2 regions of the Stenotrophomonas sp. TWI1149 genome follow, and region 1 is predicted to be linked to the other one. Evidence: riboswitches for the same ligand, from Rfam matches in the RefSeq annotation. Region 1 holds a riboswitch; the other holds the start of a gene.
The links. Region 1 has a riboswitch for thiamine pyrophosphate ahead of thiC (phosphomethylpyrimidine synthase ThiC). Riboswitches for the same ligand answer to the same signal wherever they lie in the genome.
Positions count from the first base shown of each region.

Region 2: it holds a riboswitch for thiamine pyrophosphate, as region 1 does, so the genes downstream of both, ABE424_RS04630 (TonB-dependent siderophore receptor) here and thiC (phosphomethylpyrimidine synthase ThiC) in region 1, are expected to answer to the same signal.

Region 1 is NZ_JBDJLB010000005.1:38,271-53,238, reverse strand. It holds gene ilvG (acetolactate synthase 2 catalytic subunit) at 1-65, opposite strand, end outside; gene ilvC (ketol-acid reductoisomerase) at 106-1,080, opposite strand; gene ggt (gamma-glutamyltransferase) at 1,735-3,456, shown strand; gene ABE424_RS07230 (BCCT family transporter) at 4,173-5,741, opposite strand; TPP riboswitch at 6,035-6,136, shown strand; gene thiC (phosphomethylpyrimidine synthase ThiC) at 6,278-8,155, shown strand; gene ABE424_RS07220 (ion channel) at 8,253-8,930, shown strand; gene ABE424_RS07215 (winged helix-turn-helix domain-containing protein) at 9,181-11,514, shown strand; gene ABE424_RS07210 (helix-turn-helix transcriptional regulator) at 11,629-12,510, shown strand; gene ABE424_RS07205 (TonB-dependent receptor) at 12,579-14,968, shown strand, end outside.
Region 2 is NZ_JBDJLB010000003.1:151,221-166,188, forward strand. It holds gene ABE424_RS04605 (VOC family protein) at 1-297, shown strand, start outside; gene ABE424_RS04610 (hypothetical protein) at 344-1,273, shown strand; gene ABE424_RS04615 (hypothetical protein) at 1,347-1,580, shown strand; gene ABE424_RS04620 (TonB-dependent receptor) at 1,723-3,774, shown strand; gene pnuC (nicotinamide riboside transporter PnuC) at 3,823-4,419, opposite strand; gene ABE424_RS04630 (TonB-dependent siderophore receptor) at 4,416-6,581, opposite strand; TPP riboswitch at 6,649-6,744, opposite strand; gene ABE424_RS04635 (phosphotransferase) at 6,784-7,914, opposite strand; gene ABE424_RS04640 (hypothetical protein) at 8,017-10,215, opposite strand; gene ABE424_RS04645 (RidA family protein) at 10,288-10,677, opposite strand; gene ABE424_RS04650 (LysR family transcriptional regulator) at 10,817-11,734, shown strand; gene ABE424_RS04655 (hypothetical protein) at 11,764-12,141, opposite strand; gene ABE424_RS04660 (histidine kinase) at 12,326-13,462, shown strand; gene ABE424_RS04665 (LytTR family DNA-binding domain-containing protein) at 13,459-14,235, shown strand; gene map (type I methionyl aminopeptidase) at 14,240-14,968, opposite strand, start outside.

The DNA of each region.
Region 1 (14,968 bases):
TCCAGGGCCTGCGTCAACCAGCGTGCGCCGTTGCGGGGCGCGGTGCTGTGGGCGGAGGTATTCATGCGGTGACCTTTACGAAAGCGGGTGGGGGAGCCGCGCGTTTTACGCGGCTTGACTTTGCAACCAGACCATCTTGGCGCGCAGTTCCTTGCCTACCTTCTCGATCGGGTGCTCCAGGTCGGCCTGCTTGAATTTGTTGTAGTTCGGCAGGCCCGCTTCGTACTCCGCTACCCAGTTCTTGGTGAAGGTGCCGTTCTGGATATCGGTCAGCACGTCCTTCATGCGCGCCTTGGTGCCGGCGTCGATCACGCGCGGGCCGCTGACGTAGTCGCCGTACTGCGCGGTCTCGGAGATGAATTCCAGCATGCGGGTGATGCCGCCTTCGTAGAACAGGTCCACGATCAGCTTCAGTTCGTGCAGCACTTCGTAGTACGCGATCTCCGGCTGGTAGCCCGCTTCGACCAGGGTTTCGAAACCGGCCTGCACCAGGGCCGAGGCACCGCCGCACAACACCGCCTGTTCGCCGAACAGATCGGTTTCGGTCTCTTCCTTGAAGGTGGTCTGGATCAGGTTGGCGCGGGCGCCGCCCAGGCCACCGGCGTAGGCCAGGGCGAACTCGGCGGCCTTGCCGCTCTTGTCCTGGTAGACCGCCCAGATGCACGGCACGCCGCGGCCGATCTCGTACTCGCGACGGACCAGCGCGCCCGGGCCCTTCGGCGCGACCAGCACCACGTCCAGATCCTCGCGCGGTTTGATCATGTCGAAATGCACGTTCAGGCCATGCGCGAACAGCAGCACAGCGCCCTGTTTCATGTTCGGCGCGAGCACGTCTTCGTAGAGCTTCTTCTGCACCATGTCCGGGGTCAGCACGGCGACCAGGTCGGCGTCCTTGACCGCTTCGGCCGGGGCTTTGACGGTGAAGCCGTCGGCCTGGGCCTTGACCTCGGTCGGACCGCCCGGGCGCAGCCCGACAACGACATCGAAGCCGGATTCACGCAGATTCAGCGCGTGCGCGCGGCCCTGGCTGCCGTAGCCGACAACAGCGATCTTGATCTGGGGCAGGTCGTTGGTGCTCATGGGGGAGGTCCTTTGGAGGCAAGAAAAAAGAGGGCCGACGGTCAGCGACGCGTCGGCCCATCAGGGGAAGGGGTGGCGCCGGCCTGGCCGCGACCACACGCGAACGCACCCGCCGTGGGGGCGGTGGACATCGGCTGGCTCGAGGTGGGCTGGCGGGTCATGGTGGAAGGCAACTCGGGGGGAGGATGGAAATCGAAGGGTTCTGAAACGAAAAAACCCGCACCTGGTCGGGTGCGGGTTTTGATGGATACCTGGCAGTCTTGCTTACACGCCGGTCCGTCCCGCACCTGTTGGTTGGGTAATAAGTACGAGGACGAGAAGCGAATGGACGGAGGTCGCGCCGTGGTCGGCGTGCTCGGTGGATTCGCGGGTGGCTGTGCGCTGCAACATGAGATCGAGAAAACCACACGTGTTTTGGCGGTGTCAACCCTGGGAACGCAATTTCCATCGGTTTCGCCTGCATCCACCGCAAGGCCGTGCCCTGCAAGGATGGTTGCGGTTGAAAGCGTTCGGGTGAACCGGAATTCAGCATTTTGGCGCGCCGTACTGCGCGGATTCGGGGCCTGGTTTCCTCGGTGCATGACCATGGTGGGATGTCATCCGGAGGCATCTGCCGCCACCATCGGGGGGCTACCACCCATCAGGAACCACCCCGTGTCCTCACGCCTTGCCCGCGGCCTGCTCGCCGCCGCCGTCCTGTGTACGTTGCCCGCCGCCGCCGCGTTCGCCGCCGACCGGATCACCGGCCACACCTTCGCCACCCGCTCGGAGGTGATCGCCCCGCACGCGATGGCCGCCACCTCCCAGCCGCTGGCCACCCAGATCGCGCTGGACGTGATGAAGTCCGGCGGCTCGGCGGTCGATGCCGCGATCGCCGCCAATGCCGCGCTCGGCTTGATGGAGCCGACCGGCAACGGCGTCGGCGGCGACCTGTTCGCGATCGTGTGGGACCCCAGGACGCAGAAACTCTACGGTTACAACGGCTCGGGCCGCTCGCCGAAGTCGCTGACCCTGGCCGAGTTCCAGCGCCGCGGGCTCAAGGAGATCCCGGCCACGGGTCCGCTGCCGGTCTCGGTGCCCGGCGCGGTCGACGGCTGGTTCGCCCTGCACGAACGCTTCGGCCGCAAGCCGATGGCCGACAACCTCGCCCCGGCGATCCGCTACGCCCGCGAAGGCCATCCGGTCGCCGAGGTCATCGCCTACTACTGGGACCGCTCGGTCCCGCGGCTGTCCAGGTATCCCGGCTTCACCGAGCAGTTCACGATCGATGGCCATGCCCCGCGCAAGGGCGAGCTGTGGAAGAACCCGAACCTGGCGCACACCCTCGAGCAGATTGCCCAGGGCGGCCGCGACGCCTTCTACAAGGGTGACATCGCCCGCACCATCGGTACCTACTTCAAGGCCAACGGCGGTTACCTGAGCTACGACGACCTGGCCAGCCATCACGGCGAGTGGGTCGAGCCGGTGAGCAGCAATTACCGCGGCTACGATGTGTGGGAGCTGCCGCCGAACAGCCAGGGCATCGCCGCGCTGCAGATCCTCAACGTGCTGGAAGGCTACGACTTCTCGACGATTCCCTTCGGTTCACCCGAACATGTGCATCTGTTCGTGGAGGCCAAGAAGCTGGCCTTCGCCGACCGCGCGCGCTTCTACACCGACCCGGCCTTCCATCCGGCGCCGGTCGACAGACTGATTTCCAAGGGTTACGCCGCCGAGCGCCGCAAACTGATTTCGATGGACAAGGCCCTGAGCGAAGTGCAGCCGGGCACGCCGAAGCAGCTGAAGGAGGGCGATACGATCTACCTGACGGTCGCCGATGCGGACGGCATGATGGTCTCGCTGATCCAGTCCAATTACCGCGGCATGGGCAGCGGCATGGCGCCCCCGGGCCTGGGCTTCATCCTGCAGGACCGCGGCGAGATGTTCGTGCTGCAGAAGGATCACCCGAATGGGTACGCTCCGGGCAAGCGGCCGTTCCAGACGATCATCCCGGGTTTCGTCACCAAGGAGGGCAAGCCGTGGATGAGCTTCGGGGTGATGGGTGGTGCGATGCAGCCGCAGGGGCATGCGCAGATCGTGATGAACATGGTCGATTTCGGGATGAATCTGCAGGAAGCGGGTGATGCGCCGCGCATCCAGCACGAGGGGTCGACGGAGCCGACCGGGCAGGCGACGGCGATGAGCGACGGGGGCGAGGTGAATCTGGAAACGGGCTTCCCGTATGAGACGGTGCGCGCGCTGATGCGCAAGGGCCACCGGGTGGTGTTCGCGGATGGTCCGTACGGTGGGTATCAGGCGATCCTGCGTGATCCGGAGACCGGGGTGTACTACGGCGCTTCGGAGAGCCGGAAGGATGGGCAGGCGGCGGGGTACTGATTCATCTAGTGCTCCGTAGCGCCGGCCGCTGGTCGGTCGGCAGAAGCGCAGGGCAGTGCGCAGGGCAGTGCGCAGGGCAGAAGCGTAGAGCAGTGCGCAGGGCAGAAGCGTAGAGCAGGGCGCGTTCGGGGGTGCGGGTAGTGGGCCGGCCTGGGTGGGTTTGCGGGACACGCCGTGAATCCATCCATGGAGGCTCATGTCGCCGCATCCATGCGGCTCATGGTCCCGCCAACCCACCCAGGCCGACCCACCCAAAGTGGGTCGGTGCGCATGGCAAAAGCGCACACGGCCGAAGCGGTAGAGCCACGCCATGCGTGGCTGCTCTTCCCAGGCAATGATCCGGCGTAGAGCCACGCCATGCGTGGCTGCTCTTCCCAGGCAATGATCCGACGTAGAGCCACGCCATGCGTGGCTGCTCTTCCCGGACAAATGATCCGACGTAGGGCCACGCCATGCGTGGCTGCTTTGCCTCAACCAGGATCCAAGGCGTCAGATGCACGCTGCTGCGCCGAGCTTCGCCCGGCGGCTCTCCCCGACACCACCTTGAAACCGTGAGCGGGACGGGGCGGGTGGGTTGTCGGGACCATGAGCGCCATGGATGGCGCGACATGAGCCTCCATGGACGGATTCACGGAGTGTCCCGCCAACCCACCCGTCCCGGCCCGCCCACCGATAGCCCGGGAAGCGCGCCGCTCCAAGCGACCAACCCGAACACCCTAAGGCGCCCGAGCCGCCTCATCGCGCGTCTCTTCCTGCGCCGCGATCTCCCGCTCGATCCACTCGTCCATCAACCGCCGCGCACGCTGCGCGCGGCGCCGCTGCAACGCATGCTCCATGTCCAGCACCCGGTACAACGACCACATCACCGCCAGCATCAACAACGCGAACGGCAACGCCGCGATCGTGATCATCCCCTGCAGCGCATTGAGTCCGCCGGCCAACAACAGCACGCCCGCGATCAACGCAATCGCCACGCCCCACACCATCCGGCGCGCCAACGGCGGATCGCCGGCCTCCTCCGTCGACATCGTCGCCAGCACCAGCACCGCCGAATCGGCCGAGGTCACGAAGAAGATCATCAGCAGTACCAGCGCGATCACCGACAACACCGTCGGCATCGGCAGGCTGTCGAACATCGTGAACAACACCGTCTCATAGCCATTGCCCAGCGCCTGCGCCAGGTCCACGTGGCCGAAGATCTGCGACCACAGCGCCGTGCCGCCGAATACCGAGAACCACAGGAAGCCCAGCACGCTCGGTGCGATCACCACGCCCAGCACGAACTCGCGGATGCTGCGCCCTCGCGACACGCGCGCGATGAACGAGCCCACGAACGGCGCCCACGCGATCCACCAGGCCCAGTAGAAGATCGTCCAGTCCGCCACCCAGGTACTGCCCGAGAACGGTGACATCCGCAGGCTCATCGTCACCAGCGAATTGAGGTACGAACCGATCGTCGTGGTGAAGGTGTCGAAGATGAAGCCGGTCGGTCCCAGCACCAGGATCAGCGCCAGCAGCAATGCCGCCAGGCCGAGATTGAAGTTGGACAGCCACTTGATGCCGCGGTGGACACCGCTGGTGGTGGAGGCCATGTACAGCACGAACGCCACCGCGATGATGGTCAGCTGCACCGGCACCGAGGCCTGGATGCCGAACACGCGCTCGAGGCCGGCGGCGATCTGGATCGTGCCGAAGCCCAGCGTCGTTGCCACACCGATCGCCGTGGCGACGACCGCAGCGACGTTGACGACCGTGCCCATCCAGCCACGGTGATGCGCGCCGATGATCGGCTGCAGCAGATCGCTGATCAGCCCGCGGCCATTGCGGTTGAACTGGAACCACGCCATCGCCAGGCCGATCAGGGCATAGATCGCCCACGGATGCAGGCCCCAATGGAAGAACGCATAGCGCATCGATGCGCGTGCCGCCTCCATGCTCTGCGGCGCCAACCCTTCCGGCGGTTTCACGAAGTGCGAGATCGGTTCGGCCGCGCCCCAGAACACCAGGCCGATGCCCATGCCCGCGGCGAACAGCATCGACATCCAGCTCGCATTGGAAAAATCGGGTTCGGCATCTTCGCCGCCGATGCGCAGTGAACCGAAGCGGCCGAAGGCCAGGTACATCAGGAACGACAGGGTGATGAACACCACCAGCAGGTACAACCAGCCGGTGCTGCGGATGATGGTGGACAGGCCGCTCTGGACGACCTCGTTGAAGGGGCCCGGCGCGAGGCCGGCGATCAGCACCAGCAGTGCAACCAGTGCGATGGAAATGCGGAACACCATGAAGGCGTGTCTCCGATCAGTAGGGGCGAGCCGAGGCTTGCAATCTCCAGCGGCACAGCGGCAACGACTGGGGCGGATCAAGCCGGTCGAGGCCGGTCAGTACGGACGTCAATGGCGTCGAGCAGTGCGTGGTACGCGCACGATCCGGGGTTTTTCACCCCGGTATCGCACCGCATACCGCGCCGCAGCATGGTAGTGCATCGGGTGTCGGCGCTTTGTTCACATCAAACCCATACCCGCCAGCGTGCGTCTTCGCCCGTGTGCCCCTCGCGCTTGCCTTTGTGGTCTAATTCGCCCCGAAGCGGGGGTACCGCGGCCCAGTGGCCAAGGTTGAGACAGTCCCTTCGAACCTGATCCGGTTGATACCGGCGTAGGGAAGCTTCGCATCAGCAGATGCATTGCGCCGTAGGGCCACCGCGCCCGGAGACCGCCCGCAATCCGTCCGTCGAGCGCCGCCGTTTCGTCCCTCCCATGCGAGTCCCTCGCATAGAACCGCACAGTCCCTGTGCGGGGATTGAACCTAGGACGATGCCTCGATGAACGCACTGCTCTCCGCCCTGCAGCAACAGGCCCAGCAACTCTCCGAATCGGTCACCCGGCCGATCCCCGGCTCGCACAAGATCCACGTGCAGGGCTCGCGCAGCGATCTGCAGGTGCCGATGCGCGAGATCACGCTGACCCGCACGCCCACCTTGTTCGGCGGCGAAGAGAATGCGCCGGTCACCGTCTACGACACCTCCGGCCCGTATACCGATCCGGCGGTTGCCATCGACCTTTCGGTCGGTCTGCCCGCACTGCGCGCCGCCTGGGTGGCCGAGCGTGGCGATACCGAAGTGCTGGAGGGCCCGAGCTCCGCGTTCGGCCGCTCGCGCGAAACCGATGCCCGGCTCGATGCGGTGCGGTTCCCGTCGCGCCTGCAACCGCGACGCGCGTTGGCCGGCGCCAACGTCACCCAGATGCACTACGCACGCCGCGGCATCATCACGCCGGAGATGGAGTTCGTGGCGATCCGCGAGAACCAGCGCCTGGAGGCGATCCGCGATGCCGCGCTGCTGAAGCAGCACCCCGGCGAGTCCTTCGGCGCCTCGATCCCGAGGATCATCACGCCCGAATTCGTCCGTGACGAGATCGCCCGCGGCCGCGCGGTGCTGCCCAACAACATCAACCACCCGGAAAGCGAGCCGATGATCATCGGCCGCAACTTCCTCACCAAGATCAACGCCAACATCGGCAACAGCGCGGTGTCCTCCGGCATCGCCGAGGAAGTGGAGAAGCTGGTCTGGGCGATCCGCTGGGGCGGCGACACCGTGATGGACCTGTCCACCGGCAAGCACATCCATGAAACGCGCGAATGGATCCTGCGCAACTCGCCGGTGGCGATCGGTACCGTGCCGATCTACCAGGCCCTGGAGAAGGTCGATGGCCGCGCCGAAGAACTGAACTGGGCGATCTTCCGCGACACCCTGATCGAGCAGGCCGAGCAGGGCGTGGATTACTTCACCATCCACGCCGGCGTGCTGCTGCGCTACGTGCCGCTGACCGCCAAGCGCGTGACCGGCATCGTCTCGCGCGGTGGCTCGATCATGGCCAAGTGGTGCCTGGCGCATCACAAGGAGAACTTCCTCTACACGCACTTCGAGGACATCTGCGAGATCATGAAGGCCTACGACGTGACCTTCTCGCTGGGCGACGGGCTGCGCCCGGGCTGCATCGCCGATGCCAACGATGCCGCGCAGTTCGGCGAACTGGAAACCCTGGGCGAGCTGACCAGGATCGCGTGGAAGCATGATGTGCAGACCATGATCGAGGGGCCCGGCCACGTGCCGATGCAGCTGATCAAGGAGAACATGGACAAACAGCTGCGCGAGTGCGGTGAAGCGCCGTTCTACACCCTCGGCCCGCTGACCACGGATATCGCGCCGGGCTACGACCACATCACCAGCGCGATCGGCGCGGCGATGATCGGCTGGTACGGCACCGCCATGCTCTGCTACGTGACGCCGAAGGAACACCTCGGCCTGCCCAACCGCCAGGACGTGCGCGACGGCATCATGGCCTACCGCATTGCCGCGCACGCCTCGGATCTGGCCAAGGGCCATCCCGGCGCGCAGGTGCGCGACAACGCATTGAGCAAGGCGCGTTTCGAGTTCCGCTGGGAGGACCAGTTCCACCTTGGGCTGGATCCGGAGAAGGCCAAGGAATTCCACGACGAGACGCTGCCCAAGGATGCGCACAAGCTCGCCCATTTCTGCTCGATGTGCGGCCCGCACTTCTGCTCGATGAAGATCACCCAGGACGTGCGCGACTATGCGGCGGGGCAGGGGTTGGATACGCACCAGGCGCTGGAAGCCGGCATGGCGGAGAAGTCCGCCCAGTTCCGCGATCTGGGCGCCGAGGTGTATCGCCAGGAGTGAGGCGGCGGCCGGGGCGGTGCGCGCTGCCCCGGCCATCATCCAGCGCCCCAGCGATTCCGGCTAAGCTCGGCGCGACCAGGCAGGGGTGGGGACAACGATGGCGATAGCACGCAGCACCAAATGGTTGGCGATCGCGCGCCGGCACCCCTCGGCGTGGCTGCTGGCGGTGCAGCTGCTGGGCGTGCTGCTGTACCCGGCGATGGACGAGGCCGGCGCAAGCCGCGCGCTGTTCGGTGCGTTCGGGATCGCGGTGCTCGGCCTGGCCCTGTGGGTGGTACGCCGCAGCCCGTTGGGAATGTGGGTGGCGCTGGTGCTGGCGATCCCCTCGGTGGTGTTCTCGATCTCGGGCGCGCTGTTGGGACGCCCGGCGCTGGTCACTACCGCCCAGCTGCTCGAATGCCTGCTGTACTTCTATACCGCCGGCAGCCTGATCGCCTACATGCTGCAGGACCACAAGGTTACCCGTGACGAGCTGTTCGCCGCAGGGGCTACCTTCACGCTGCTGGCCTGGGCATTCGCCTTTGCTTTCGCGGTCTGCCAGCAGTGGTACCCGGGCAGTTTCGTGGCCACCAGCGAGAGCGAACTGCGCACCTGGATGGAGTTGCTTTATCTGAGCTTCAGCTTGCTGTCCGGCGTCGGACTGAGCGACGTGGTGCCGATTCACGCGCAGGCACGGGCGCTGGTGATGCTGGAACAGTTCGCGGGCGTGATGTATGTAGCGCTGGTGGTCTCGCGCCTGGTCGGACTCACGATGATCCGCCGCATACAAAGCTGAATCGCGCATAAAAAATTCGCGCCCGAAGGCGCGAATGCTGAATCAATTTATGTGGATTCGTCGGCGAGAGAGAGCCTGGTGTTGGCCGCACGCACAGGTGCGGTTAACCCACATAGGCTAGTATTCGCGCGCTTCAGTGTTTTTGCGCTTTGCGCTGATGCCTTGTGCGGAATCTGGCGGTTCGTTCGGTCGTTGTCGATTGTGATGAATGCTGCGTTCCCGTAGTCCTGCATTCACTCGTGTCACCGGAATGATCATCAACGACAGTGAGCGAACGTCAGCCGATGTAGTCCGAATCGGCGATTGCACCGTCATTCTTTCCTCGCGGGAAGTGATGGTGGTGGGCGTGCGTCGCCCGCGCCGGTTGACGCCCAAGGCGCTCGGCGTATTGAAGGCATTGATGCGCTCACCGGGCGCCGTGGTGACCCGCGACGAACTGTTCGCCGAGGTCTGGCCGGATACGCTGCCCACCAACGACGTGCTGACCCAGGCCGTCACCCAGTTGCGCAAGGCCTTTGCCACCGACGAAGAGGCCGGTACGGCCTATATCGAAACCATCGCCAAGACCGGCTATCGCCTGCTCGTCCCCGTGAGTGCGGTCGAGGAAGTGCGGGGCCTGGCGGCGGTGGACGGCGTCGACCCCGATGCGCTGGATGACGCCACGCTGCTGCCTCCGGCTACCGCGCCGTCGCGCCGTCGCATTGACGGCCCGCTGCGTCGGCAGTGGCGCCGCACCCGGCGCTACATCCTGCTCGCCATCGGCGTGGCGATGTTGATCGCGCTGCTGGTCATGGCGGCCCTGCTGGTACAGCGCGAGCGGCCCACGACGGCCGTGGACGCCGCGATCGAGGACGGCACCCGGGTGATCGGCAGCCCGCAGCGGCCGTACCGGCTGATCACCGCCACCTCGGGCTTCGAGACGTATCCCACGCTGTCCCCGGATGGTTCGCAGGTCGCCTACGAGGCCGATACGCCGGCACGCCAGGGCAGTGTCATCAAGGTGCAGACCTCCGGGAACGCGCCGGCACGCGTCCTGATGGACACGCCGGCCACATATTCAGACCGGTTCCCGAACTGGTCGCCCAACGGGCGCGACATCGCCTTCGCGCGGTTCGGTCCGGACGGCAGCTGCGAGGTCATCATCGCCAGCGCCACCGGCGGTGCCCTGCGTCATGTCACCCGCTGCGATGGCACGGAGCTGCTCAGCTTCGACTGGACCCCGGACGGTCGCGGCCTGCTGTTCGGCTCACTATCGGGCAAGTACGCGCATCGCGGCATCCGTACGCTGAACATCGCCAGCGGCAGCTGGACCGCGCTCGACTACACGATCGATGCGGACAGCTTCGAATACGCGCCGCGCTATTCGCCCGACGGGCGCTGGATCGTGTTCGTGCGCAATCCGCAGGTCGGCGATCTGTGGCGGATCCCGGCAGAGGGCGGAACGCCGGAACAGCTCACCAATGATTCCGCCGAAATCCGCGGCTGGGCCTGGCGCAGCGACAGCCGCCACATCGTGTTCGGCCGCCGCGTGGACAGCGAAGCGCGCCTGTATGAACTGGACACGCGCACGCGCACGCTGCGCGACCTGGGGCTCGACGATGCGCAGGCGCCGGCGTTGTCGCGCAGCAACAACATGCTGGCCTTCATGCACCGCCGTGCGCAGTTCGGGCTGTTCAAAGTGCCGATCAACGCCGACGGCCCGGGCGCGCCCGAACGCCTGTTCGCCTCGGGCGGGCGCGATGCACAGCCGATGATCGCGCCGGACGGCCGGCAGCTGGTCTTCAGCTCCAACCGCTCCGGCAGCTATGCGCTGTGGTGGGCGGACCTGCAGCGGCCTGAATCGCTGCGGCCGATCGAAGGCCTGCGCCCGGAAACCCGCCAGATTCCGGACTGGTCGCGCGATGCCCGCCATCTGCTGGTGCTGGGGCGTGATGAACACGCCAATCCGGCCATCTTCGAGGTTTCCCCGCGCGACGAGCAGACCGTGCGCCTGGCGGTGCCGGTGGCGCAGCCGCTGCAGGCCCTGTACGGGCAGCGGCCGGAACAGCTGCTGGTGGTCGAGCGCGATCGCGACGAACGCATGCGTCTGTCGCTGTTCGATCGCACCGCCACGCCCTGGCGCCTGCTCGGCAGTATCGAGGGCGTCTCCCAGGCGCGCTATGACGTGGCGGGCGAACGCGTGCTGTTCACCCGCCTGTCGGCCAGTGGCCTGTGGTCCGCCGATGCCGCGCTGACGCCGCAGAGCATCCGCCAGGTGCGCAGCGACCAGCCCTCGCGGTGGCGGTACCGCGCGTGGACGGTCTCCGGCACCGGGCAGATCGATTACCTCTCCAACCGCGCCGACTGCGCCACCGTGTTCGCCCGCCTCAGCGCGACCTCCGGCGATGGCGCGCATTGTCTGGACGCGGATCGGCTGGGCACCGGCAATGGATTCAGCGCAAGTCCGGACGGCAGTGCGGTCTATGTGGCCCTTGCCGTGGCCGATGGGTCCGATATCGGGGTCATGAGCCTGCCTGAAGCGACCTCGTCGTTCTTCCCGGCCTTCTCCAACCTGCTGTTTATGAAGGGAAAAGATCCTTCGTAAGTTCTTCGTGAGGTTGTCGTGGCGAATTCGGATCAATCTCGCCAAGACGTCCTGAGGGGAGTGGCCTGATTTGGCAAAACTGCACGCCAGCAAAGGCAAACTCACGGTGCAGTCATGCGTCAGCTCTCCCTGGCCGATCGCGGTCAATCTCTTTCCCTGGACAAGGCCGTCGACGATGGCGCGTTGCCGAACTGCCTGGGCGTTGCCCGGCTGGGCAGCCTGCAGACCGCCGGCACGACGTTCACGGTCTGGATGCAGGTGCGTGGCAGCGCATGGGTGGAATCCAAGGAGGGCAAGTTCCGTCTGCGCCAACGTGAGTGGATCGCCTTCGAGAAGGACTCCAAACCGATGGTGCAGGCCGGGCGTGATGGCCTGTGCATCGGGTTGAGCCTGTCGCCGGATGCGCTGCGCGCGCTGGGCGAACTGGCCGACTGCAATCTCTACGCGGGCCGCGGCACGATGACGCGTGGCGAAATGCGCGTGGCGATGCGCCTGTGGCGTGACGCACTGACCAGCGACCGGCCGATGCAGGGCCTGCGCCCGGCGTTGCTGCACCTGGCGGCGCTGCAGCAGGGCATGGCCACCGGCGTGCAGCGTTGCCCGGGCCGTTCGCGCAGCCGCAAGCGCCAGGTGTTCGGGCGCATGCAGCGTGCGCGCCTCTATCTGGAGGGCAACAGCCACCGCGTGGTGCGCATCGGTGAACTGGCCGAGCTCACCAACTTCTCCAGCTGGTACCTGTCCAAGACCTTCCAGAGCCTGTACGCGGAGAGCCCGCAGTCGCTCTCGGCGCGCCTGCGCCTGGAGCGTGCAGCCGATCTCCTGCGTGATACCGACATGATGGTGGGCGAGGTGGCCGCAGCCAGCGGGTTTGACAACTGTTGCAGCTTCGCACGGGCGTTTCGGGCCCGTTTCGGGTTGTCCGCGTCACGCTACCGTGAGGCAGGTGCGAACCTGTCGCCAGAGTCGGCAAAGTCTTTGGTTGCATCACGCAAATAATTAGCTGCAACGCAATCGTAACTTTCCGAGGCGGTTTAACACGCTACTAACGTACCTCGGAGAGATAAATGAATTTTCGTACTCCTGCAGTGCGGCTGGGCCTTCTGCCCGCCGGCATTGCGCTCGCGCTCGTGCCGAGCTTTGCCTCGGCGCAGGAAGCTGCTGCCGGCACCACTGACCTGGACCGTATTTCGGTCACCGGCTCGCGCATCCGCGGCGCCAACATGGAGACCCAGCAGCCGATCCTGACGATGACCCGTGAAGCCCTGGAAAAGCAGGGTTACACCTCCGTCGCCGACGTGCTGCAGAACATGACGTCGGCCGGTTCCCCGGCCATCTCGCGTTCGGAATCGCTGGCCTCGGGCGAGGACGTGGGCGGCTACTACGTCGACATCCGCAACCTCGGCGCGCAGCGTACGCTGGTGCTGATGAATGGCAAGCGCCTGGGCGCATCCACCTCGGGTCTGCAGGACCTGAGCCAGATCCCGATGGCCGCCATCGAGCGCATCGAGATCCTGAAGGACGGCGCCTCGTCGATCTACGGCTCCGACGCCATCGCCGGCGTGGTCAACGTGATCACCCGCAAGCGCGTGGAAGGCGGCGAAGCCAGCGTCTACTTCGGCCAGTACGGCAAGGGCGACGGTTCGACCAAGCAGTACTCCTTCACCCTGGGTTCGGAAGGCGAGCGTGGTGGCATCACCATGGCCGCCGAGTACTACAAGGCCGATCCGGTCTGGGCGAACGATCGCTTCTTCAGCCGTGACGGCAATGCCGGTCCGAACTACCCGGGCTCGGGCAACAGCCCGATCAACCAGAACGGCGCGTTCTGCGAGCCCTGCCTGACGCCGGACCTGGAAGAAGGCCAGCCGGGCTACGTCGGTTCGGCCGACCAGCGCTGGTTCACCCTGCGCGAAGGTGGCGACCCGACCAATCGTGCCGACTACCGCGCCGAAACCTCTGCTGATCGCGTCAATGCCAACCAGCAGATGATGGTTCAGACCGGTATCGAGCGTAAGTCCGTGTACGTCAACGGCAACTACGACCTGACCGATTCGATCACCTTCAACGCGGACGTGCTCTACAACGAGCGCACCACGGACCAGCAGATCGCCGGCTACCCGTACCAGTCGCAGGCCTTCGGCACCCAGCTGTCGGCTGACAGTGCGTTCAACCCGACCGGCACCGACCTGGACTTCCGTCGTCGCCTGTGGGAAATGCCGCGTACCACCGAAAGCCAGCTGAAGACCCTGCGCTTTGCGCCGACCGTCAGCGGCTTCTTCGAGTTCGGCGGCAAGACCTGGGATTGGGACGTTGGCGCGCTGTGGAACCGCAACGAATCGACCAAGACCGGCCATGGCGACATGAGCCTGATCGCGGCTCGCCAGGCGCTGGGTGCTTCCTACATCGACGGCAATGGTGTTGCGCAGTGCGGCTCGCCGGGTGATGCAGTCTCCGGCTGCCGCCCGTGGAACCCGCTGCTGCCGTACGGCGTGGCCGGTCAGGGCTCGCTGGCCGATCCGGCCACGCAGGCCTTCCTGTTCCCGTACTTCACCGACACCGGCTACACCAAGACCACCAGCTACACCGCCAACCTGTCCGGCTCGCTGTTCGAGCTGCCGGCCGGCGAAGTGGGTATCGCGATGGGCGTGGAGCACCGTGAAGAAGAAGGCCGTTTCTCGCCGGACGCGTTCGCGCAGTCGGGTCAGTCGACCGGCCTGGGCGCTCAGACCACCCAGGGCAAGTACGAGCTGGACGAGGTCTATCTGGAACTGAACGTGCCGATCCTGTCGGATATGCCGTTCGCCAAGGAACTGACGTTGAACGCTGCAAGCCGTTACTCGGACTACAGCAACTTCGGCGACACCATCAACTCCAAGTTCGGCTTCACCTGGCGTCCGCTGGATGAACTGCTGGTGCGTGGTACCTACGCCCAGGGCTTCCGTGCTCCGTCGATCAACGATCTGTACGGCGGCCTGAACAGCAGCTTCGAGTCGTACACCGATCCGTGCGGCATCACCGCGCCGGGCAGCGTCAACGGCAACGCTTCGTGCTCTGCTGCTGGCGTGCCGGTGGGTTACACCCAGGTGGGCCAGGGCCTGACCCCGTGCACCGCGACCCCGTGCGCGACGCCGGACCAGTTCATCTCCGGCTCCAACGAAAACCTGAAGCCGGAAACCTCGAAGAGCACCACCTTCGGCATGGTCTGGAGCCCGCGTTGGGTGCAGGGCCTGGACATCTCGCTGGATTGGTACAAGTACGAAATCAGCGACATGATCATCGCTGACAGCGTCGACCGTATCCTGCGCGAGTGCTACGTGGCCGGTGACGCATCGCGTTGCGCCAGCCATACCCGTGCAGCCGATGGTCACATCAACTCGATGAACTACGGCCTGGCCAACCTGGGCCGCATGGAAACCGAAGGCTACGACCTGGGCATCAAGTACCGCCTGCCGGAACT
Region 2 (14,968 bases), on a different contig from region 1:
TACCAGCGCTTGGGGTTTGCAATCGACTGGGAACACCGGTTCGCCCCGGACATGCCGCTGTTCGTGCAGATCAGCCGTGAGGGCCAATCGTTGTTCCTGAGCGAGCATGCCGGCGACTGCGCGCCTGGCGGCGCCGTCTATTTCCACGTCCCGGACGTGGATGCACTGCACGCTGCGTTTGTCGCGGCCGGAGCGCCGGTGTTCCGACCGCCGGCGGACGTGCCCTGGGGCGGGCGCGAGATGATGGTGGTCGATCCGGACCACAACCGGCTGCGGTTTGCGACGCAGGGCGACTGATCGAAGCGACTATGATGGTCGCCATTGAACGAAGCAGTGGTTGCAGATGAGTCGCGGAATCAAGATGCGCAAGGCGGTGGGCACGCACGGCACCCTGCACCGGGTGGGCGACCTGCAGAAGCGCCATGACGCGCAGCAGACCCTGCCGACCCTGTTGTGCGATGGCTGCAACGTGCCGGTGCGGTTCGTCCCCGAGCACAGCAGGTCCGGCGTGGAGCGTGCCCCGCCGCTCCTGGTCCCCGCCTACATCGCGTTGCAGAAAGGAACCGAACATCTTCCCGGCTGCCGCTACAACGCGCCCGGTCATCTGCAGGTCCTCCTTGCAGGCGGAGCCGATCCCGAGTTCCTGCCCACACTGGATGATGGGAAGCATGAGCTTCGCTTGTTGGTCCTCCAGCAGGCCCTGAAACGCGGCAGCGCGGGGCCGACGCTTCTCCCGGCAGACGCACCGCTCGACGGTTACCTGCGCACCCTCACCGACCTGCTCACGCTGCAGGCGATGTGCGAGGACGACACGCTGCTGGCCGCGCAGCTGACCCTGCGCCTGGGCAAGAAGCGGGTGGATTGGACGAATTTCGTCTACCGGCAGGACCGCTACGACGCGGCATGGGAACGGCTTGGCTCAGCATCCAGCGAGCTGCCGATGGCGCTGCTTGGGACCGTGCGGTCACATCGCACGCCGCAGCCCGGTGACCCCCATGGGGTCACCTTCCTCAACTGTGCCCCGAAGTATCAGCACACCGGCGTGACCGACCGCCGGGATTTCTACGAAGTCAGCGTCGGGCACCCCGATGCCGCGTGGCTGAAGTCCTTCCCGGTGGGCGCGGAGATCGTGATGGTCGGGCTTTGGCGCCAAGGCAGGAGCAGCACCACCTCCCGGCCGCATCCGACCGATCCGCGCCGCACGATCACCAGCGTCACCCACAAGCTGGCCCTGCGGCCGCTTGTTGCCGGACAATTGGCCTTGGTGGAATAACGCGGTCTGTGGGTGCCTGCATGGCGGCCAGACCTACGCGATGTTTGACCCCGCTATAAGGAGATAGCCGCAGATGAAGGACACACAGTACTGGTTTGTCGCGCGTTCCAATGGCTGGGGATGGGGACTTCCCTGCGCCTGGCAGGGATGGGTCGTCTACACCGTCGCATTCGCGCTGCTGATGGCCAGCCCATTCGTGTTCTCGCCATTCAAGGAACCCGTGGCGTTCCAAGTGTGCACCTGGACTGTCGTTATAGCGCTGGTGCTGATCTGTTGGAAGAAAGGGGAACCGCCCAGCTGGCGCTGACAATACGTGGGAGCGCAAACGTATCCTAATATTTCAAATGCGAATGGGTCGTGATACGATTGTTAAGAGTTGTTGAAATTTCCCACACGGACGTCCCCAAGCCATCGCCAGCGGACCCCTCTTTTCCAGGAGTACTGCGTCGATGTTGCACCCGTCCCCCCGTTCCCGTCGTTCCGTTGCCACGCTGACTGTGGCCATTGGTCTCGCCCTGGCGAGTCAGGCACATGCGGATGCAGCGGCAGACGCCGCCTCGCCCCGCCAGATGGACACCGTCGTGGTCACCGCCACCGGCGCCCAGCAGTGGATCAAGGACGCCCCGGCCAGCATCAGCGTGATCACCCGCGAGGAGATCGAACGCAAGCCGGTCAGCAGCATCGGCCAGCTGCTGAGCACGGTTCCCGGCGTGACCGGTGGTTATGCACTGTCCGGCGCGCAGTCCAAGATCCGCCTGCGCGGCCTGCCCGAGCAGTACACGCTGATCCTCATCGACGGCCGCCGGCAGGGCAATTCCTCCGGCGTGAATTACCGCGATGACCTGGGCCCGCAGGATCTGAACTGGCTCTCGCCGGACATGATCGAGCGCATCGAAGTGGTGCGCGGGCCGATGTCCTCGCTGTACGGTTCCGACGCCATGGGCGGCGTGATCAACATCATCACCCGCAAGATCGCCGACGAATGGGGTGGCTCGGTCACCTTCAACTACAGCAAGCCCGATTCCCCCACCCGCGGTGATACCACCCAGATGGGCGCGTTGTTCAGTGGCCCGCTGACCGAGAACCTGGGCCTGCGCGTCGGTGCCAATGTCACCAACCGCGAATCGGATACCGGCCGTCGACAGACGCCTGGCAACAAGGCCGAGAACGCCAACGCGCTGCTCAACTGGCGCATCAATGACGACCACACCGTGGGTTTCGAGGCATCGCGCGGCGAACAGCGCAACAGTGGCGCCGGTGACGTCGGTGCCTGGGGCCTGTCCAAGCTGGTGCAGACCGGCTACGTGGTCATGCACGATGGTCGTTACGGCGATGCCGCCACGTCCAAGACGACGCTGGTGCAGAACGATTACGAAGACAAGGGCAGCGCCGTCGGCAACCACTCCAAGGAGACGGTGTTCGATACCGCGTTCACCCGCAGCTTTCATTGGGGCTTCGAGCAGAGCCTGAACGTGGGCGGGCAGTGGAAGCGCGAAGAGCTGAAGAACAGCGACACCATCGGCACCGTACCGGTGACCTGGACCGGCACCGGCCGCATCAGTCCGGTCAGCGAAGCCGATTCCTGGGCGCTGTTCGCCGAAGATCACATCACCCTGCACGAGCGTTTCATCCTCACGGTGGGCCTGCGCTGGGACAACACCGACAACTACGACGACAACCTGAGCCCGCGCGTCTACGGCGTGTGGCACCCGTCCGATGACTGGACCGTGCGCGGCGGTGTATCGCAGGGCTTCCGTGCGCCCACGCTGAAGCAGGGCACGGCCGGTGCGGCGACGCAGTCCGGTGGCAACGGCTGCACCGCCCTGACCGCCGAAGGCTGGACCAACCGCTCGGTCAGCGCCGATGGCACCACCGGTTGCTACATGGCCGGCAATCCGAACCTGGAACCGGAAACCAGCACCAACTACGAGCTGGGCGTCGGCTTCGACAAGAACGGCTGGTCGGCGTCGGCCACCTACTTCCTGACCGATTTCGATGACAAGATCCAGCAGGTTCCGCTGCGCGAGATTCCGGGCCAGACCACCAGCTTCGTCAACGGATTCTGGTGGACCGTTGCGCAGAACATCCAGAAGGCCCGCACCCGCGGCGTCGAAGCCAGCGTCACCGTGCCCCTGCATGAGCGACTGAACTGGATCACCAATGCCACGCGCATGCTGGAATCGAAGAACCGCACCACCGGCGCCAGCCTGCTGGTGGTGCCCAAGCTGACCGCCAATACCTCGCTGGACTGGCAGGTCACCGATGCCTGGTCGCTCAACCTGAGCGCGCAGCACATCGGCGAGCAGCTGGTGTCCTCCACCAGTGCCACGTTCGCCAAGGCGTACACCACCTGGGACCTGGTCACCGGCTACGACGTCAACGAGCACCTGACCGTCCGTGCAGGCGTGCTCAACCTGGGCGATGTCTCCACCATCGAAGAAGGCAACAACTACGACGGCGGTGCCCGCACCTTCTTCGTGGGTGCCACGGCGCGGTTCTGACCGCGCCGGGTCGAGTGCAGACCTGAGGTGACGAAGGGCGGCGCGGACTTATCCGCGTCGCCCTTCCACGTTGTGAAGCAGCGCGTCGTTGCGCGCCACCGTCCATGCCCGCAACCCCATCACGGCCAGGCCGACGAACACCAGATACAGCACGGCGGTCACGTGCAGTGACTTGACCATGTACATGCCGACGTAGACGACGTCCACCAGGATCCACAGCCACCACGCCGCCGTGTGCCGGCGCGCCTGCCACCACTGGGCGACCAGGCTCAGTGCCGCCAGCATCGCATCCAGCCACGGCAGCGCCGCATCGGTGTAGAAGTGCATCGCCGCGCCAAGCGCGATACCGAAGGCCACGCCGATGCCCAGGTCCCGCCACAACGCGCGCCGCGCCAGCGGCAGGATCGCAACCCTGCCATCGTCTTCGACCTGGCCGCGCCAGCGCACCCAGCCGTAGACCAGGAAGCCGCCGAACACGATCTGCAGCAGCGTGTCCGAATACAGCCTGGCCTCCACGAACACCAGCGCGTACAGCGCGACCGACACCAGTCCGACCGGCCAGGCCAACGGCACCCGGCGCGTCATCAGCCACACCCCGAGCATGCTGACAGCGGCCGCCGACCATTCCAGGATCGCCGGGTTCATAGCGCGAAGGTCACCGACAACCGGGCCTGGCGCGGCGCGCCCGGGAACAGGTAGTAGTCACCCGAGCTGCTGCCGGTATCGCGCCAGTAGAAGCGGTTGAACAGATTGTCCACCGAAAGGTTCCAGGTCACCGGGTGCTCGCCCACCTGATGCTTGAAGCGCAGGCCGGCATCGAACACGCTGTAGGCCGGCGCGCTCACGCGGCCATCGGCCGTGGCCACGTTGGACGCGGCGTAGCGCCAGCCACCGGTCACCCCGAGTCCGGCCACGAACGGCAGCTGGTACTCCGCGTGCACCGTCGCGCGGGTCTTCGGCACGTTGATCAGCTGGTGGCCCTCATAGTCCGGCGTGCCGGCATCGCGTGCACGGGCGCGCAGGAAACTGGCGCTGGCGGTCATCGACAGGCGCTCGCTGAGCTGCCCCTGCGCGGTGAGCTCCAGCCCGGTGTGGGTCTGCTGCCCTTCTTCGACGAAGGTGTAGCCCGCATCGCTGCCGTCCGGCTTGGCGTACTGGAACGGCTGCGAGGTGCGGAACAGTGCCGCGCCGAGGGTCAGCGCGTCGCCGGGGACGAACTTGACGCCCACTTCGACCTGGCGCGACAGCACCGCGGGCAGGAACGTGCCTTCGTTGGACGTCCAGAACGGGGCCTCCTGGCCGAGCGAGATGCCGCGCACGTAGCTGACGTAGGCGTTGACCTCATCGGTGGCCTTCCAGACCAGCGCGGTCTGCGGCAGGAAGCGCGACAGGCGGCTGTGGCGCTCGGGCGTGCCGCGCTTGTCGTAGGCCCGCTCGTCCAGGCGCACGAAACGGCCCCCGGCCAGCCACTGCCAATCGCCCAAGCTCATGCGGTCCAGCGCGAAGACCGCCGTCTGCGCGCTGTCCAGGCGACGCGCGGATGCACCGGGCATCAATGGCGACGGGACGAACTGCGGCACCTGTGCGTCGTGGATGTTGGCGGTGCCCACGTACTCGTTGACGTTGCGGCGCTTGTCCACGGTGCGCTCGAAACGATCCGCGCCAATGCTCAGTGCGTGACTGACGGCACCCGTGTCGAACGCACCCCGCAGCTCGCCACGGAACTCCAGGTTGCGGCGGGTGTCGTCCGGACTGCGGTAATCGTAGATGTCGTAGTCGCCGTTGGGCGCGAAGTAGTTGCCCGGCACGCTGCCATCGGCACATCCGGCGGCGTAGTAGCAGCCATAGGCGAAGGCGACGTTGTCGTCGATCACCGAGCGGCTGTAGCTGGCCGACACGCGCGACTGCCAGCGCGGGCTGAAATCGTAGGTGTGCAAGGCGGTCAGGTTGGTGCTGTCGATCCCGACCGGCCGCTGCCAGGCTTGATAACCCAGCATGTGCTTGCGGTCCACGCCGCGCGGCAGCTCGGTGGCGCCCAGCAGCTGATAGCCCGAGGCCGAGCGCTGCGCGCTGGTCTGGTAGTTGGCATCCACTTCCAGCTTGCCGCGTTCGCCGATCAGCCAGTCGGTGGCCAGCGAGTAGAAATTGCGGCGGCCATCGGCATGGTCGATATAGGAATCGCTGTCTTCCCAGGCCGCATTGAAGCGCACGCCGAAACGCGGCGACAACCAATGGCCGAGATCCACCGCGGTATAGCGCGAGCCTTCCGAGTCGGTGCCGAGGGTGACGTTGCGGACCTCGGCCGGGCGCTTGCCCACGTAATTGACGATGCCGCCGGGCGCCATGACGCCTGCGGCGAGACCCGCCTCGCCCTTGAGTATCTCCACTGACTGGATGTTCTCCAGTGCCAGGCGCTGCTCGCCGGTGATGGCCAGCCCATTGAAGCGGTAGCCGGTGCCGGTATCCAGCGGGAAGCCGCGGATCGCGATGTTCTGGTAGTAGCCGACCGGGGCGTAGCTGTCGCCCAGCGAGGCATCATTGCTGGCCAGCTCGGACAGCGTACGGACCTGGCGGCTGTCCAGCAGGTCGCGGTCCAGCACGTTCACCGAGGCCGGGGTGCTCTTCCAGTCACCGGCGCCGAAGCTGCTGGTCTGCGTGGCGGTGACCGCCGGCTGATGTGCCTGCACGCGCACCGCAGCCAGTTCGGTCGGCGAGCGCTCGGGCGCATCCGCGGGTTCGTTGGCATGGAGAGGCAGCGCGGCGCAGAGGGCGGCGGACAACAGCGTGGGGCGGAAGCAGCGGTTCATTCGATTCGTCATCAGCGAGGGGAGACGAAGCGAAGGCGCGCACGCGCACCGACCCATCACGGCGGTATGCCTGCTGCTCAAAGCTCCCTACGCCGGTGCAAACCGGATCAGGTTCCAAGGGACTCTCTCAGCCTGGTTTCGCCAGGCACCCCCGCTTCTGCGACTATTTCACTACAAACCGTACGGATTTGCGAGCCTGCCCTCAGGCGGCGGCGTGCAGCGCCTTCAGCAGGCCCTGGCCTGCGGCGGTGCTGAACCAGTCAGCATGCCCCAGCAGGAAGGTGTGGTACGCCACGTCCGCATTGGCCGGCGAGTGGGTCACACCTTCGAAGTACTCCACCTCCGAGAGCGCGAAATCCAGCTGCACGACCGGCAGCAGATCTGCCAGCAGGTGCACGCGCTCGGCCGACAGCGGCACGATCTCGCGATAGCCCGCGAGCAGCGCCAGTGCGATATCCACGCGCACGGCCTCCTGCTCCAGCGCCAGCCAGGCGATGGCATTGCGTTCGATGGCCGTGGCCAGATCGAACAAGGCACTGGTCGGTGAGGCCAGGCCGACATCGAGCACGGTCGCGACCACGGACGTATCGCCGTGCGGGCGCCACAGCAGGTTGGAGACATGCCAGTCGTTGTGCGCCCACAGGCGCGGTTCGGCCTGCAGCCGGGCGGCCAGCCCCGCATGCCACGGCAGCACCGAACGCTGCAGATCGGCCTGCCAGTCCTGCCGTGCCAGATAGGCCGCCAGGCCGGGGCGATCAGCGAGACCGGCCTGGAGGGCGGCGACGGGATCGGCGGCGCGGATCAGATCGTCGCGCGCGACCAGCAGGTGCGTGCTGCGCTGGGGTGCGCGGTAGCTGGCCGACGCGCGATGCAGCGTCGCCAGCATCCGTCCCGCCTCGCGTGCCTGCGCGGCATCGGTCAGCAGCGTCCAGGACGGCGTGTCGCGGTACAGGTCGTGGCCACGGCCCACGCTATGCAGCTCATAGGTCCACCCCTCGTGCTCGACCGCGGTTGCACCGTCGCGGTCACGCAGCACCTCGACCACGGGCACGCCGTGCCCGGCCAGGTGCTGCAGGAAGCGATGCTCCTCGGCCAGTCCCACGGTCGTGCGGACGCTGCCGTGGTGGCGCTTGACGAACACCCTGCCGCCCCGGCTTTCCACGATGGCGGCGGCGGACAGCGGCCGCGGGCTGTGCCAGATCAGCTGGCACTCCCCGTCCAGCTGGGCGAAGCGCCCGCGCAGCCAGGCGATCTCGCGATCAGTGATGGCGGGCCAATCGGCCGCCACCTCATCGTTGTTGAGGCCTTGGACGCGGTGGGTGCTGTTGCTCATGGGATAACGGGTCGATGACGGCGAGAAAGCACGCTGTCACCAGACAGTGGGCGCGGCGAGGATACCAAGCCGGGCCCGGCAAGGGGGAGCAGCGGCCGTCGGTCAGGGCGTGCCGTTGCCCTGCTTCGCTGCGGCCGGCTTGGCCGGCAGCAACCGCGGCTGCCCCGCATACCAGTCGCGGGCCCCGGCCAGGTGCCACTTGCGCTGCTCGCCCTGCAGCTCGATGCCGGCCCCGAGCACGCCCCAGCGCAGATAGAGATCACCCCGGCGTTTGGCGTGACTCAGATCCAACCGCGCCTGCAGGGACAACCGCTCGTTCTCGGCCTGCAGGTCCTCCACGATCAGCTCGCCACTGCGCCAGCGCAGCTGGCCGCTGGCCTGCACTTCGCCCGAGTCCAGCATGCCGAGCACCCAGCGCGGGTATTCACTGCGCTGGGCGAACACGCCGAGCAGGGGCCCGGCATCGCGCAGGCGCAGGTCGGCCAGCCCATCGACCTGGAACGGCGCGGCCGCATCGATGTGGCCGCTGCGGATCGCGACCTTGCCCCACCAGCGTCCATCGCTCTTCTCATCGCCCACGTGGATGTTGCGCAGGTCCACCGTGGTGCCACCGAGGTCGAACTGGCGGCTGTCGAAATCCGCTCGCTGCAGGCGCGCCTGCAGCTGGGCATCGCCGCGCATCGCGATGCCGGCCACGCTCAGACGGGCGCCGGTGCCGCGCAGATCGGCCCTGCCCTTGCCGACCCGGCCGGACGCATCCAGCGACACATCCCCGCTGAGCAATCCCGTGCCGCCGAGCAGGCGCACGTTGTCGTTGCCGAGATACCGGTTGTAGGCCGTCAGGTCCGGCACGCGGGCATCGGTGAAGCGCAACTGCGCGCGCATGCCGTCACTCAACTGCTTCAGGCGCGCGTCCCCCTGCAGGGTGAGCGCGAGCTCGCGCCCATCGAACAACAGCGCTTTGGGCGCGTTGGTCGGCGCGGCCTGGAACCGCGGAATCTGCACCTTCAGCTCGGCCTGCGCCGGCGTGCCTTCGACAATCCGGCCCTGTGCCTGGGCATCGCCACGCATGCGGACGCCGGCCACTTCGGCCACGGCCGCCACCTGCGGAATATCCACCTTGCTGCCCGGTGCCAACTCACCCTCGGCCAGCAGCACGTCGGCCTTCAGCAGGCCACCGCCGTCCAGATGGAACCAGGGCTTTTTCACGAACAGGTCGCTGATCCAGTTCAGCGACTGGAACTGCCACGCGCCCTGCACCCTGCCGGACAGTCGCGGCAGCAGCTCGGCCGGCGCCTGGAACGGTATCTTCCGGCCGGTCACGCGGACATCGGCGTTGATCTCGCTGCCCGTCTCCGGGTCGCGCGGCAGCCGCGCCTGCACCCGCATGTCCTGCGCCACGTCCAGCTGCAGGGACAGCAGGCCACGGTCGTCGGCGTGCACGCCGGCATGCAGCGGCAGACGCCAGACCAGACGGCTGCCGGGTCGCAGCGCACCGTCTTCCAGGGTCACATCCGCCGTGAGCCGCGCATTGGAGACCGCGCTGCCAACCTTGACGTGCGGGCCGCCGGTGTCGATGCGCAGGCCCTGGCTGCGGGCGTCGATCTGCAGCTGTGCCCAGGTGATGCCGAGTTTCTGCAGCCCCGGCGCGTCGTCACGATAGTGGCGCGGGAAGTGGAAGCGCGCGGCGATATGCGCATCGTCCAGGACGTTGACCCCGTCGAAGCTGACCTGGGCATCGTCGAAGCCTGCCGTGGAATCGAACAGCTCCGAAGGGCCGCCCTTGAGCTGCTTGAGGAAACCGACCGTGCCGTGGCCCTGGCCGACCACCAGCAGCGTGCCGAAACGGCCGCTGCGGATGGTGTCGCTGTGGATGGCATCGAAGCGCAGGGTCCAGCCGCGGTCGCCGCGCGGCGGTGGCGGGATGGCGTTTTCGACGCGCTCGACCTCGGCTTCCACCCCCGTCGCGTCAATCCGCGGAATGCGCACTTCCTTGCGGAACAGCGCCGGCAGGTCGATCCACGCACTGGCCCGATCGGCGCGGAACACATACTGCGTGCGGTTGGCCTGGCCACGCATGCGGATGTTCCAGACCACGGCCTGGCCCGGCATCAGGGTCAGCGCCGGCCCGGTCTGCATCGTGAATTTTTCAGGTTTGCGGTTGGTGACCGCATCGAACAGCGGCGTATTGAGGAATACGTTGCCTGCCAGCAGGTACAGCACGTACAGCGCCAGCAAGGAGAGCAACGCCACGCGCCACGGCCGGGGCCAGCGCTGGACGCGCTCGGGAATCAGGGGCATGTGGATCCGCAACAGGAAGCAGGATGACAGCCCACTATCGACAACGTGCGGCCGTCACCGCGTGAAGGTGTGCTACGGCAGCTTCGCAATCACCTTGATTTCAACGTCGAATCCGTACAGCCAGGTCACCCCGATCCCGGTCAGCGTCGGATACGGCGCCTCGCCCCAGTAGTCCGGCACGATGGCCCACACGCGCTCGAAGATCTGCTCGGGGTTGACCAGGAACACGGTGACGTCGACCACGTCCTCGAACGTGCAGCCCGCCGCGCCGAGCACGGCGTTGAGGTTCTCGAACGCGCGCCGCACCTGCGCCTCGAGGTCGGGTTCGGGCGAGCCATCCTCGCGGCTGCCGACCTGGCCGGACACGAACAGGAAGCCGTTGGAGCGCACGGCCGGCGAATAGCGGTTGCGCTCGTACAGGGCCTGGCGGCCCGGCGGGAAAACGACGTCACGTGTTGCCATGATCAACCTCTGCCCTGGGCCGACGAACGGCCCGTCAAGAATGAAACGCCACGGTAGACCCGCAGGAGCGCGGGATAAACGCGGCCTGCCCGCCAGGATTGTTTGTAGAATCCAAACAATCAGCCCCCGTGGAATGCAGATGGACCGGTTCGACGCAATGCAGGCCTTCGCCCGGGTGGTGGAAACCGGCAGCTTCACCAAGGCCGCCGACACGCTGCACATGAGCCGAACCACGGTCACGCAGCTGGTGCAGCACCTGGAGGCCCGGCTGCGGGTACGGCTGTTGAACCGCACCACCCGGCAGGTGAACGTCACCGCCGATGGTGCGGCCTACTACGCGCGGGTGATCCGGCTGCTGGCCGACATCGACGACGCTGAAACCAGCCTGTCCACAGCGGCAGCGGCGCCGCGCGGGCGTCTGCGGGTGGACGTGCCCGCCCCCTTCGCGCGGCTGGTGCTGGTGCCCGCCCTGCCCGACTTCCTTGCCCGCTATCCGGAGATCCAGCTCGATCTGGGCGTCAGCGATCGCCACGTGGACCTGATCGACGAGAACGTGGACTGCGTGATCCGCGGCGGACAGATCACGGATCAATCGCTGGTCGCGCGCCATATCGGCGATCTGCAGGCCGGCATCCACGCCTCGCCCGCCTACCTGCAGCAGGCGGGCATCCCCGCGCATCCGCAGGACCTGGAGCAGGCCCCGCATCGCGTGGTCGGCTACCTGCGCTCGCGCAGTGGCACGGTGCTGCCCTACACCCTCCAGCGCGGCGACGAACAGGTCACGGTGAAGGGGCACCACCTGCTCGCGGTCGATGATGGCAATGCTTATCTCGCCGCGGGCGTGGCGGGCCTGGGCGCGCTTTGGCTCCCCGACTACATGGCCGCCCCGCATGTGGCCACCGGCGAGCTGGTCCGGCTGTTCCCGGAGTGGCGCATCGATGCGATGCCGCTGCACCTTGCGTTCCCCCCGAACCGGCATGTCAGCGCCAAGCTGCGCGTCTTCATCGACTGGATCACGGCCCTGGTGGAGCAGCGCATGCCACGTGCGCGTCCGTAAGCGCGGGACGCACTGGCTGCACGCCACGGTTATCGGCTACGGGATGCACGCTGTGGCTCCAGCGCAACCGCGCGATCATCGGATGTTTTCTTCAGCGGCGCGATGACCAGCGTATCGCCCCTGCACACATCCACATCCCGGTAGATCACGCGCCGGCCGTTGCGGAACGCCACGCGAAGGTCGAACCTGCACCCTTCGTCGGCCAACCGGACCGTAGTGCCGGCACCACCACCCGGCAGGGCATCGATCGACCGCGGAACGAAGGCCTCGGTCCCGGCAGGCGCGACGTCCAGGGCCACGACACTGTCATGGGCCCGGTTGAGCAGGCCGAGGTAGCGTGCCTCCGCACCGTGCGCGGTACCGGCGAGCATCAGCGAAACGATCAGGAAGGGGCGGATCAAGGTCATGGCAGCGTCTCCAGGCGGGTGATGAACCCCTGCATCACGCGCCCGCGCGCCCTCGCCGCCAACCGATCCGGGACGAATCGTCGCTACGACCAGGCCAATCGTAATGGGCCGTCATGGCGCTTCCCGCGCTCCCGCCGCCTGCCTAAGATGAGCTTTGCCAGAGACGCCTGGCCCGGAATCGACCATGTACATCCGCCTCGGCAGCACCCGGATCCGCCTGTCCCGCTACCTCGCCCTCTGGACGGCGGTGGCGGTGGTGTTCGCCCTGCAGACCTCGATCAACGCCGGCCTGCCGAACAGCCAACAACCCCTCTGGGATCTCCTGCGCTGGTCGCTGATCCAGTGGTACACCTGGGCAGCCCTGGCACCCACGGTCTTCCGTCTCGCCGAGCGCTTTCCGGTGCGCGGCAGCGGGCGCCTCCACGGGCTCGGCACGCAGGTGGTGGCCAGCTTCTGCATGACGTTCATCGCCATGGTGGTGGGCGCGATCGTCTCCACCCTGTTCGAGCCCAGCGGTTTCTTCGAGCAGCTGGGCTACTTCCTGGAGCAGCACTTCGCCATCGGGCTGCTGACCTACTGGACCCTGTTCGCGATCCAGCAGGCCATCCATTTCCACGCCGAGAAAGCCCGCCGTGAACTGGAGGCGAGCCAGTTGGCCACCGAACTGGCGCAGTCGCGCCTGCTCTCGCTGAAATCCCAGCTGCAGCCGCACTTCCTGTTCAACACCCTGCACGCGATCATTACCCTGCTCGACGAGGACAAAGTCTCGGCCGAAGACATGCTGCTGCGCCTGAGCGAACTGCTGCGCGCGTTCCTGGAAGACTACGACGGCCAGGAAATCCGCCTGCGCCAGGAACTGGACCTGATCGAGCTGTACCTGGGCATCCAGCGCACCCGCTTCAAGGATCGGCTGACCACCCGCACGTATATCGCGCCGGACACGCTGGACTGCGCGGTACCCAGCCTGATCCTGCAGCCGCTGGTGGAGAACGCGCTGCGCCATGGCATCGGCCAGCGCGTGGGCAGCGACACCCTCGAGATCGAGGCGCGCCGCGATGGCGACACGCTGTGCATCGAAGTGCGCAACCGCAACAGCACCCTCTCGGCCGAACCGACCGCATCGGCCGGGCACGGCATCGGCATGAACAACACACGCCTGCGCCTGAAGGAACTGTACGGCGATGCCGCCGATGTCCGGCTGGACATGCTCTGGCCAGAGGGCGTGGCCTGCCGCATCCGCGTGCCGTTCCGTGAACTGGACGGTGCCGACGAGGCACCCGAATTCACCCCGGGGACAACGCCGGGGATCGCACCGGCATGAGCCTGACCGTGCTGGTGGTCGATGATGAGCCGATCGCGCGGCACGCGATCGTGCGGTTGCTGCGCGATGATCCCGGGATCGAGATCGTCGGCGAATGCGGCGATGGCATCTCGGCGGTCGGCGCGATCCGCAGCCACTCACCGGACCTGGTGTTCCTGGACATCCAGATGCCGGCGATCAATGGCATGGACGTGGTCGCCACCATCGGCGCGGCGCGGATGCCGGCCACCGTGTTCGTCACCGCGTACGAGCAGTACGCAGTGAAGGCCTTCGAGGCCAATGCGGTGGACTACCTGGTCAAGCCGTTCAGCCGCGAGCGCTTTGCCGCCACGCTTGAGCGGGCGAAAGCCCGGGTGACGGCGTCAAGCGCGATGGGCACGCAGGCATCGGCGCAGATCCTGCAGGCGCTGGATGCCCTGCGCCAGCGGGACGACTACCTGCAGCGCATCCCGGTGCGCGTCGATGAGCATGTGGTGCTGGTGGCGGTGGAGGACATCGTCTGGATCAAGGCGGCACGCAACACGGTCGAGATCCACCTGGTCGACCGCATGCACGAACTGCGCGAGACCATGACCACCCTCGCCGCGCGTCTGGACCCGCGGCACTTCGCGCGCGTGCATCGCTCGGCGATCGTCAACGTGCGCCGGGTCAAGGCGATCCATCCGTGGTTCAACGGCCACCACGTGGTGACCATGGACACCGGCCAGCAGCTGCGCATGAGCCGGTATCAGAACGAGGCGTTCCTCAAGCTGGTGTCCACGCGCAGCGAATGACGGGTCAATCCGGCATCCGCTCGCCCGCGCGCAGGGTCAACACCTCCACCCCGTCGGCGGTCACCAGCACCGTGTGCTCGGCCTGCGCCGACAGCTTCCCGTCACGGGTGGTCACGGTCCAGCCGTCATCACTCATGTCGATGGTCGCACGGCCCTGGTTGATCATCGGCTCGATGGTGAAGGTCATACCCTCTTCCAGCTCCAGCCCGTCGCCGCGGCGCCCGTAATGCAGCACCTGCGGTTCCTCGTGCATCTCCTGGCCGATGCCATGGCCGCAGAATTCGCGGACCACGCTGTAGCCATGCACCTTGGCATGCTGCTGGATCGCAAACCCGATGTCGCCCAGCGTCGCACCCGGGCGCACCACGCCGATCCCCTTCCACATCGCCTCGCGGGTGACCCGTACCAGCCGCTTGGCCGCGTAGTCCACCTCGCCGACCAGATAGGTCTTGCTGGAATCGGCGATGTAACCGCCCTTCTCCAGGGTGATGTCCAGGTTGACGATGCTGCCGCTGCGCAGGATCACATCCGCTGAGGGCACCCCGTGGCAGACCACATTGTCGATGGAGGAATTGAGCACGTAGGCAAAGCCATACTGGCCTTTGCTTGCCGGGCGGGCGTGCAGTTGATCGACGATGAAGCGCTCGACCCAGTCGTTCACCTGCAGCGTGCTCATGCCCTCCAGCGACAGCTCGTCCAGCGCTTGGAACACCTGTGCCAGCAGACGCCCCGA